Regions from separate parts of the Streptomyces chiangmaiensis genome, predicted to be linked through region 2. Evidence: riboswitches for the same ligand, from Rfam matches in the RefSeq annotation. Region 2 holds a riboswitch; the other holds the start of a gene.
What was found. A riboswitch is a leader RNA that binds a small molecule or an ion and turns the genes downstream of it on or off. The one in region 2 is predicted to bind thiamine pyrophosphate.
Positions count from the first base shown of each region.

Region 1: another riboswitch for thiamine pyrophosphate. It lies ahead of thiO (glycine oxidase ThiO); the one in region 2 lies ahead of VXC91_RS33760 (purine-cytosine permease family protein).

Region 1 is NZ_JAYWVC010000001.1:28,886-33,093, forward strand. Features, by position in the region: gene VXC91_RS00145 (thiazole synthase) at 1-711, opposite strand, end outside; gene thiS (sulfur carrier protein ThiS) at 714-914, opposite strand; gene thiO (glycine oxidase ThiO) at 911-2,071, opposite strand; TPP riboswitch at 2,070-2,181, opposite strand; partial or broken gene VXC91_RS00160 (hypothetical protein) at 2,200-2,415, shown strand; gene VXC91_RS00165 (PP2C family protein-serine/threonine phosphatase) at 3,070-4,208, opposite strand, start outside.
Region 2 is NZ_JAYWVC010000179.1:6,355-10,562, forward strand. Features, by position in the region: gene thiD (bifunctional hydroxymethylpyrimidine kinase/phosphomethylpyrimidine kinase) at 1-587, opposite strand, end outside; gene VXC91_RS33760 (purine-cytosine permease family protein) at 584-1,978, opposite strand; TPP riboswitch at 1,970-2,064, opposite strand; gene VXC91_RS33765 (thiolase family protein) at 2,363-3,550, shown strand; gene helR (RNA polymerase recycling motor ATPase HelR) at 3,595-4,208, opposite strand, start outside.

The sequences.
Region 1 (4,208 bases), on a different contig from region 2:
GCCCGCTCTGAGCGCGAGCCGCCCCGCCTCCACCGCGTGCCGCATCCCCTCCGCCATCAGCACCGGTTCCTGCGCCCGGGTGACCGCCGAGGCGAGCATCACACCCGCGCACCCCAGCTCCATCGCGAGCGCCACGTCCGATGCCGTTCCCGCTCCCGCGTCCAGGATGACCGGCACGCGCGCGTGCTCCACGATCAGCTGGAAGTTGTGCGGGTTGCGGATGCCGAGACCGGAGCCGATCGGCGAGCCGAGCGGCATGATCGCGGCACAGCCGACGTCCTCCAGCTTCCGGGCGAGGACGGGGTCGTCGTTCGTGTACGGCAGCACCGTGAAACCGTCGTCGACGAGCGTCTCGGCCGCGTCCAGCAGCTCGATGGGGTCGGGCAGCAGGGTCCGCTCGTCGGCGATGACCTCCAGCTTGACGAGATCCGTGCCGAGCGCCTCGCGCGCGAGGCGGGCGGTGAGCACGGCCTCGCCCGCGGTGAAACAACCCGCGGTATTGGGCAGCACCCGGATGCCCAGCTTCTCCAGCACGGAGAGGACCGAGCCGTGGACCGAGGCGTCGACGCGCCGCATCGCGACCGTCGTCAGCTCCGTGCCGGACGCCACCAGCGCCCGCTCGAGCACATCCAGGCTGGGCGCACCGCCGGTGCCCATGATCAGCCGGGACGAGTAGGTCGTACCACCGAGGACGAAGGGATCGTCGGCCACGGTCAGCCTCCTTGGACGGCGGTGAGGATCTCGACGCGGTCCCCCTCGGAGAGGGGTGTCGAGGACCATTGCGTGCGCGGGACGACGGTTTCGTTGAGGGCGGCGGCCACGCCGGAGGGGGCCGTGGTCAGGATCCCCACCACGGCGTCGAGCGCGGTGCCGGGGGCGATCCGGCGGGGCTCGCCGTTGACCGAGATGTTCATGCAGGCTGCTCCGTGAGTGCGGCGGCGAACCGCCCGGGGGTGAAGGGGCGGGCCTCGTCGGGGAGCTCGCCGGTGGTCAGGACGTGCGCCATGACGTCGCCGGTGACGGGGGTGAGCAGGATTCCGTTGCGGAAATGCCCGGTGGCCAGCAGCAGGCCGTCCAGCTTTGTCGGTCCGAGCAGCGGCGCGTTGTCCGGCGAGCCCGGACGCAGTCCGGCACGGGTCTCGGTGAGCGGCAGCTCGGTGATGCCGGGGACCAGCTCGTGCGCGTCCCGCAGCAGCTCGTAGACGCCGCCCGCGGTGACCGTCGTGTCCCAGCCGAGCTCCTCGCTGGTGGCACCGACGACCAGCTCCCCGTTCTCGCGCGGAACCAGGTAGACCTGGCTGCCGCGGACGACGGCGCGCACGGTACGGCTCAGGAACGGCGCGTACCGCTCGGGCACGGTCAGTCGCAGCACCTGGCCCTTCACGGGCCGCACGGGTGGCAGGACCTCGTCCGGGACGCCCTCGAGCCGCCCGCTGAGGCTGCCCGCGGCGAGGACGACCTGTCCGGCCGCGAGCTCGCCGCCATGGGTCCCGACTCCGGCGGCCCGGTCCTGTACCACCGTCAGCCGCTCGGCCCACACCCGGTGGAAGACGACCCCGGCGCGTTCACACGCGATGACCAGGGCCGCGGCCAGCCGGCGCGGGTCGATCTGGTGGTCTCCGTCGACCCTCAGGCCCCCGCGCACGTCCGGCGCGAGCATCGGTTCCAGGCGACGGCACTCGCGTCCGTTCAGCCACTCCGACGCGAGGCCGGACCGCTGCTGCAGTGCGTGCAGTTCCCGCAGATGGGCGCGGTCGTCGGCGTCCAGCGCGACCGCCAGCGTGCCGCACCGGCGGTAGCCGAGGTCCTGGCCGGTGGCCTCGGTCAGCTCGTCGGCGAAGTCCGGGTAGCGGCGCGCGGACTCCAGGTTGAGGCCGAGCAGCGTCTGCTCCCCGTAGTGCAGTTCGGTGACGGCGGCGAGCATACCGGCGGCCACCCGGGCGGCTCCGCCGCCCGGCTCGGGATCCACCACGGCGGTGGAGAACCCGCCCTGAGCAGCCCGCCAGGCGGTCACCAGCCCGATGATCCCGCCCCCGACGACGAGGACATCTGACGTGGGTGTAGGCGACATGGGCGTCCAGCCCCCTCCCTTCGCCGGTATGACCCGGATCAGGTTCGTACGGTCGGAGGCCGCCAGCCTCCCTCTCAGCCCGGTGCGTCCAGGCTCCCGCGAGTGCTTTACGTCGGCCACCCTAGCCGGTGCCGTTTGCCTCGGTAAGGGAGCCTCCGTACACGGCCCGATCGCCCGACGGCCTGACCTTCGCCCTCGTAGCGGACCAGGCACCCGGTCAGGTCGGGACCCGCACCCGGTTCACCTGCCACGGGCAGGACGGCGGTATCTGGGCCGAATACGCCGGTGGCGACGTCGTACGCGGCCGTTTGGTGGGTACACGGAACGGTGACCGCCTCGACTTTTCAGCAGGGGTTCGAGCACGTCCGGACCGTAAAGCAGGGCGTCGCGGTGAACGGCGGCCCGAGAGTGTCGGGCCGGCTCGCGCAGCGCTCCCCGCCGAGTCAGGCACCGCGTCGGGTCGACTGATTTCCCCTGGATTTCGCTCAGCCCCCTTGGCTGTCGGGCGTACTGCGCAACAGAGGTAGGGGACTTGGTGCTTGGGCAGTTGTGCACATCGCGAAGCATGCAGGGATAGGGGGCCAAACACGAGGCCGAGCGAGGCAGCCGCACCAAGACGCTCCCGGACGGTGGTGGACTGCTCCGGAGACGAATGAGCTGGTCAGGTGGCCTCGACCCAAGGTCACAGGGGGTCTGATCCCGTTCGGGACGAAGGGGTCGCGGTCTCAATCGCCGCTCAATCCAGGGCGGTCCGCCGGTGTCCGTCGAAGTCCTGCAGGCCCTCTGAGCAGGCATGCATGCCCCGTGGTGGACAGTGCTGGACGGGCGCGGACCAAGATCAACTCGTGATGCGTATGTCCCTGCTTCGGGAAATTCAACGCCCCTGCTGCCCGCGCGATAGACGGGGTTCGGTCTCGCGGATGTGAGCGAAGGACGAACGGGCGACGAGGTGCGCGCCAGGGAACACGGCCCCGGAAGACTGACCACCCTTTGGAACGTCAGTGAGTGGAGGGGTGGGTGGGCTCCGCTGTGTGCTGTGCCGCGGGCGTCCACGTGAGTGCGAGCAGTGCCGCGTCGTCGTGCGTGCAACCGTCGGCGTAGTCGTACGCGTCCTGCTGAACCCAGTTGAGGAGGGGGCCGGGGTCGACGGGTCCAGGGTGGGTGCGCAGATAGTGGGTGAGGCGGCAGGGGAGGGGGTAGAAGTCGCCGGCCACGTCGCGGGCCTCGGTGAGTCCATCGGTGTACATCAAGAGGCTATCGCCGGGCTGGAGACGGGTGTCGGCGGTGGCAGCACTGGTGCGCGGGGCGTCGGGGTCGGGCGGCGGGTTGCGCAGGCCGAGCGGCAGTCCCGGCGGTACGGGGAGTTCGAGCACGGTGTCGCCGTTCAGGATGAGCGGCGCCGGGTGTCCGCACGACAGTGCGTGCGTGCGTCCGTCGGGGTGGATCTCGACCAGGAACGCGGTGACGAAGGCCTCGACGTCGTCGAGGTGGCGGTGGAGGCTGGTCTCGAGCCGGTGGGCGAGGCCGTCGAGGTTGGGGCGGTCGTAGGCGGCCTCGTGGAAGGAGCCGAGGACGGCGGAGGCGGTGGCCACGGCGTCGAGTCCTTTGCCGCGGACGTCGCCGATGAGGGCGCGTACGCCGTGGTCGGTGTCGGCAACGGCGTACAAGTCGCCTCCGATGCGGGCGTACTGGGCGGCGGCGCGGTAGCTGGCGGCGATGCGGAACGGCCCGACGGTGGCAGGCGGCGGGCGCAGCACCGCGCGTTGTGCGGTTTCGGCGACGGAGGTGACCTCGCGCAGCCGGGCGGTCTCGCGATCGCGGCGGTAGACCACGAAGCAAGCGACGGCCGCGACGGCGAGGATCGTCGCGGCGGCTCCGGCCGTGGTGTCGATGCGCTCGTGGGCAAGCGGCAGGAAGGCCCAGCGGGTGGCGAAGGCCACCACGGCTGAGCCAATGATCATCGCCGGGCCGAAGGCCAGGGCGACGACGAGGGGGATCGCCAACAGGAACATGGGCACGTACGCGCCCGTGCCGACTTCCAGGCCGACCGCGAGGGCATACAGCAAGACGGCGGTCGTCAGGGCGGCGGCACGGGCGGCCCGTGGCGCTCTCGAGCTGACATCACTGGTGCGTGTTG
Region 2 (4,208 bases):
AGCCAGTGCTCCTCGCGGCCGTCGGTCAGCAGGTCGACGGCCGCACCGGACAGATGCCCGCCCTTCACGAGCACCCAGCGGGGACCGTACGACAGCAGTTCCGCGGCCGCGCGGCGCATGCCCGGCTCGTCGGTCACCGCGGTGCCGGTCAGTTCCGCCACCTCGTCCAGGTTCGGCGTGGTCACCGTCGCGCACGGCAGCAGCCGGGTCCGTACGGCGTCCAGCGCGTCGTCGGCGAGCAGCCGGTCCCCGTGCTTGGAGACGCTCACCGGGTCCACCACGACCGGGACCCCCACGTTCGCGAGCAGTTCGGCCACCACCGTGACCAGCTCCGGCGAGGCGAGCATGCCGGTCTTCACCGCCTGGACGCCGATGTCGTCGACGACGCTGCGGTACTGGGCGCGCACCGCCTCCACGGGCAGCTCCCAGGCGCCCTGCACCCCGACGGAGTTCTGCGCGGTGACGGCGGTGACCACGCTCATTCCATGGGCGCCCAGCGCCAGCATGGTCTTCAGATCGGCCTGGATCCCGGCGCCGCCCCCGGAGTCGGACCCGGCGATCGTCAGCACGCGCGGCGGCGCGGTCATGCGCGGCCCTCCCCTCGGACGCGCAGCGGGGCGTACACCGCAAGGGCCACCAGGAACGCCACGTAGTAGGAGACGTCGGCGCCGTGCAGCGCGTGCGCCACACGGCCCACGTACAAGCCGGTGTCCATGAATGGCACCGCCGCGGCGAAGGCCACGGTGAACGCCAGCAGCGGGGGCCATGCCGACCGCGGCCGGGCCGTCTCGGCGGCGAGGTCGGTCACACGGCCGCGCCGTACGAGCCAGTCGACGACGACGATCGCCACGAACCCGGGGATCCAGTAACCGACGAACAGCAGCACGTTCTGGAAGCGGGCAGTGGTGTCGGCCGCGTGCATCCACAGCACCAGCGGGAATCCGAGCACAGCAGCGAGGGCGGCCGCCGCCGGACGCGGAATGCGCACGCCGATGGTCTGCAGCGCCAGGGAGCCGCTGTAGTCGTTCATGGCGTTGCTGCACAGCGCCGCCAGCGCCACCGCCAGCAGCCCGAACGCGCCCGGCGCGCCTGAGCCGAGCAGCTTGTCCACCCCGGCTGCCGTCTGGTCGGTGAGCACCGAGGCGCCCCACAGACCGAGGACCTGTACGGCCAGGAAGGACACCACCAGACCGAGCAGCGAGTACCAGAACATCCGGGTCCGGGACGTGGCGCGCGGCAGGTAGCGGCTGAAGTCGCTGGCGTACGGGGCCCAGGACAGGGTCAGGCTCAGCGCGATGGTGCTGGTCAGCACGAACGCGCCTGCCCGGTCCGCGCCGTGCGCGCTGCCCGTGGTGACGAGGTGGACGCCGGCGGGCATCCGTAGGGCGATCAGCGCGAAGGTGGCCGCGAGCACGAAGGTCATCACGATCTGCAGACGGTGGATCGCCTCGTAGCCGAGCACCCCCAGGGCACCCTGCCCCAGCATCATCACCAGCACGCCGAGCCAGAACGGCCAGCCGCACAGCCGTGCCAGCGCGTCCCCGCCGAACAGCCCGATCAGCGCGTCCCAGGCGACCGACGACAGCCATTGCAGCGCTCCGGGCAGCGCCACCGAGCGTCCGAACGCGAGCCGGGCGAGCGGGAGCTGACCCGCGCCGGTGCGGCTTCCCCAGGTGCCGAGGTACGCGGTGGGCACCGCGCCGAGCACCGTGCCGAGCACGACGGCGACGAGCGCGGTGGTGAAGTCGAGGCCGAGCGTGATGCCGATGGTGCCCGTGAACACACCGGTCATGGTCAGATTGGGGGCGAACCACACCGTGAACAGTCGGCCCGCGCCGCCGTAGCGATTGCTCTCGGGGACCGGTTCGATGCCGTGCCCCTCGACCCTGAGGTCGCCGGGGGCACTGGGCATCCGTCCGTCGAAGACGGTTCGCCGGTTGTCGGCGGGCAGCCCGCCGGAAACATGCGCCAATGGCATGAAAGACATCCCTCCGCCAGTACGAACTGGTTCAGGTTCAACGGGTGTGATCTCAGCCCGCAGGTGGGGCACCCCGTGTCCGGTACGGCGGCAAGACTAACGCGAGTCGCGGGATGTGCCATACGGATTGGCCGCCACCGGATCCGGCGACGGCCGATCGGAGCACGGCTGCACGGCACCGCGATGTCCAGCAGGTCCCCCGCCGTACATGCCGCGTGTCGCACTCCACAGGCGCCCGGCTGCCCGAGAGACGTGGGGCGAAACCCGGTGGGAGAGAGGCACTCTCGGACACCGGAGCCGGGGATCTTCCCAGCGGCCGCCCCGCATTCTATAGTCAAAAACTAGCAGTGCTAATTACTCGTCGAGGGCGCTCAGGAGTTCGTCGTGCGTACCGTCCACTTCGCGGCAGCCCGCCGCACCCCCATCGGCAGACTGCGTGGTGCTCTGTCCTCCGTGCGGCCCGACGACCTCGCGGCGACCGTCATCCGCGGTCTGGTGGCCGACGTGCCGGCTCTCGACCCGGCGCGTATCGACGACGTCTACTGGGGAGCCGCCAACCAGGCGGGCGAGGACAACCGCAACGTCGCCCGGATGGCCGCCCTCCTCGCCGGCCTGCCCGAGTCCGTGCCGGGCGCGACGGTCAACCGGTTGTGCGCCTCCGGCCTGGAGGCGGTCACCATGGCCGCCCGCACCATCGCCGCGGGCGAGGCCGACATCGTGCTCGCGGGCGGCTCGGAGTCCATGAGCCGCGCCCCCTTCGTGCTGCCCCGCCCCGACGAGGCCCTGCCGCACCGCATGGAGACCGCCGACACCCGCCTCGGCTGGCGGCTGGTCAACCCGGCGATGAAGGAACTCCACGGCCTGTTGTCCATGGGCGAGACCGCCGAGGAGCTCGCCGCGCGGTACGGCATCGCGCGCGAGCGCCAGGACGACTTCGCGCTGCGCAGTCACCGGCGCGCCGCAGACGCCCGCAAGAACGGGTACTTCGACGCCGAGCTCCTGCCCGTGACCAGGCCGGACGGTGTCGTCGTCACCGCCGACGAAGGTGTGCGCGAGGACACGTCGTACGAGAAACTCGCCCGTCTCAAGGCGGTGTTCCGCGAGGGCGGCACCGTCACGGCGGGCAACGCCTCACCGATGAACGACGGTGCCGCCGGTCTCCTCCTCGTCAGCGAGGAAACCCTGAACGAGCTGGGCCTGCAGTCCCTCGGCCGCTATGTCGCGGGCGCCTCGGCCGGGGTCCACCCGGACGTCATGGGCATCGCCCCCGTCCCCGCAACCGAGAAGGCCCTCGCACGCGTCGGCTGGACCATCGGCGACATCCAGGAGGCCGAGTTCAACGAGGCGTTCGCCGCCCAGGCCCTCGCCTGCGTCGACCGTCTCGGTATCGACCCGGACCTGGTCAACCCCACCGGCGGCGCCATCGCCCTCGGCCACCCGCTCGGTTGCTCGGGCGCCCGCATCCTGACCACCCTGCTGCACCGCATGCGACGCACCGGCGCCGCCCGCGGCCTCGCCACGATGTGCGTGGGCGTCGGTCAGGGCAGCACGGTGCTCGTCGAGCGGGACTGAACCCCGAGGGAGACGCCGGTCGCCGAACGCCGGCCCGGGCGACGTCAGGAGCTCGTGAGGACGACGAGTTGCTGGGTGGCCCGGGTCATCGCGACATAGCGGTCGACCGCTCCTTCGACACCCGTGCCGAAGGTCTCCGGGTCGACGAGGACGACCAGGTCGAACTCGAGCCCCTTCGACAACTCCGGTGTCAGTGACCGGACGCGAGGTGTCGCCCGGAACGTGGGATCGCCGATGACACAGGCGATCCCGTCGGCATGCTCGGTGATCCAGGTGTCGAGGATCGCGTCCAGATCCGCGACAGAACCGTGGACGACGGGGACGTCACCGCTGCGGATGGACGTCGGCACATTGGCATCCGGGAGCACGGCTCGGATGGCCGGCTCGGCCTCCGCCATGACCTCTTTCGGCGTGCGGTAGTTGATGCTCAGGGAGGCCACGTCGATACGCTCGAGCCCGATCCGCTCGAGCCGTTCCTTCCATGACTCCGTGAACCCGTGCCTGGCCTGAGCGCGGTCCCCGACGATGGTGAAGCTCCGCGACGGGCAGCGGAGCAGCAGCATCTGCCACTCCGCATCGGTCAGTTCCTGAGCCTCGTCCACGACGATGTGCGCGAACGGACCGGCGAGGGGTTCCTCTGCGGTGCCGGGCAGTGCGG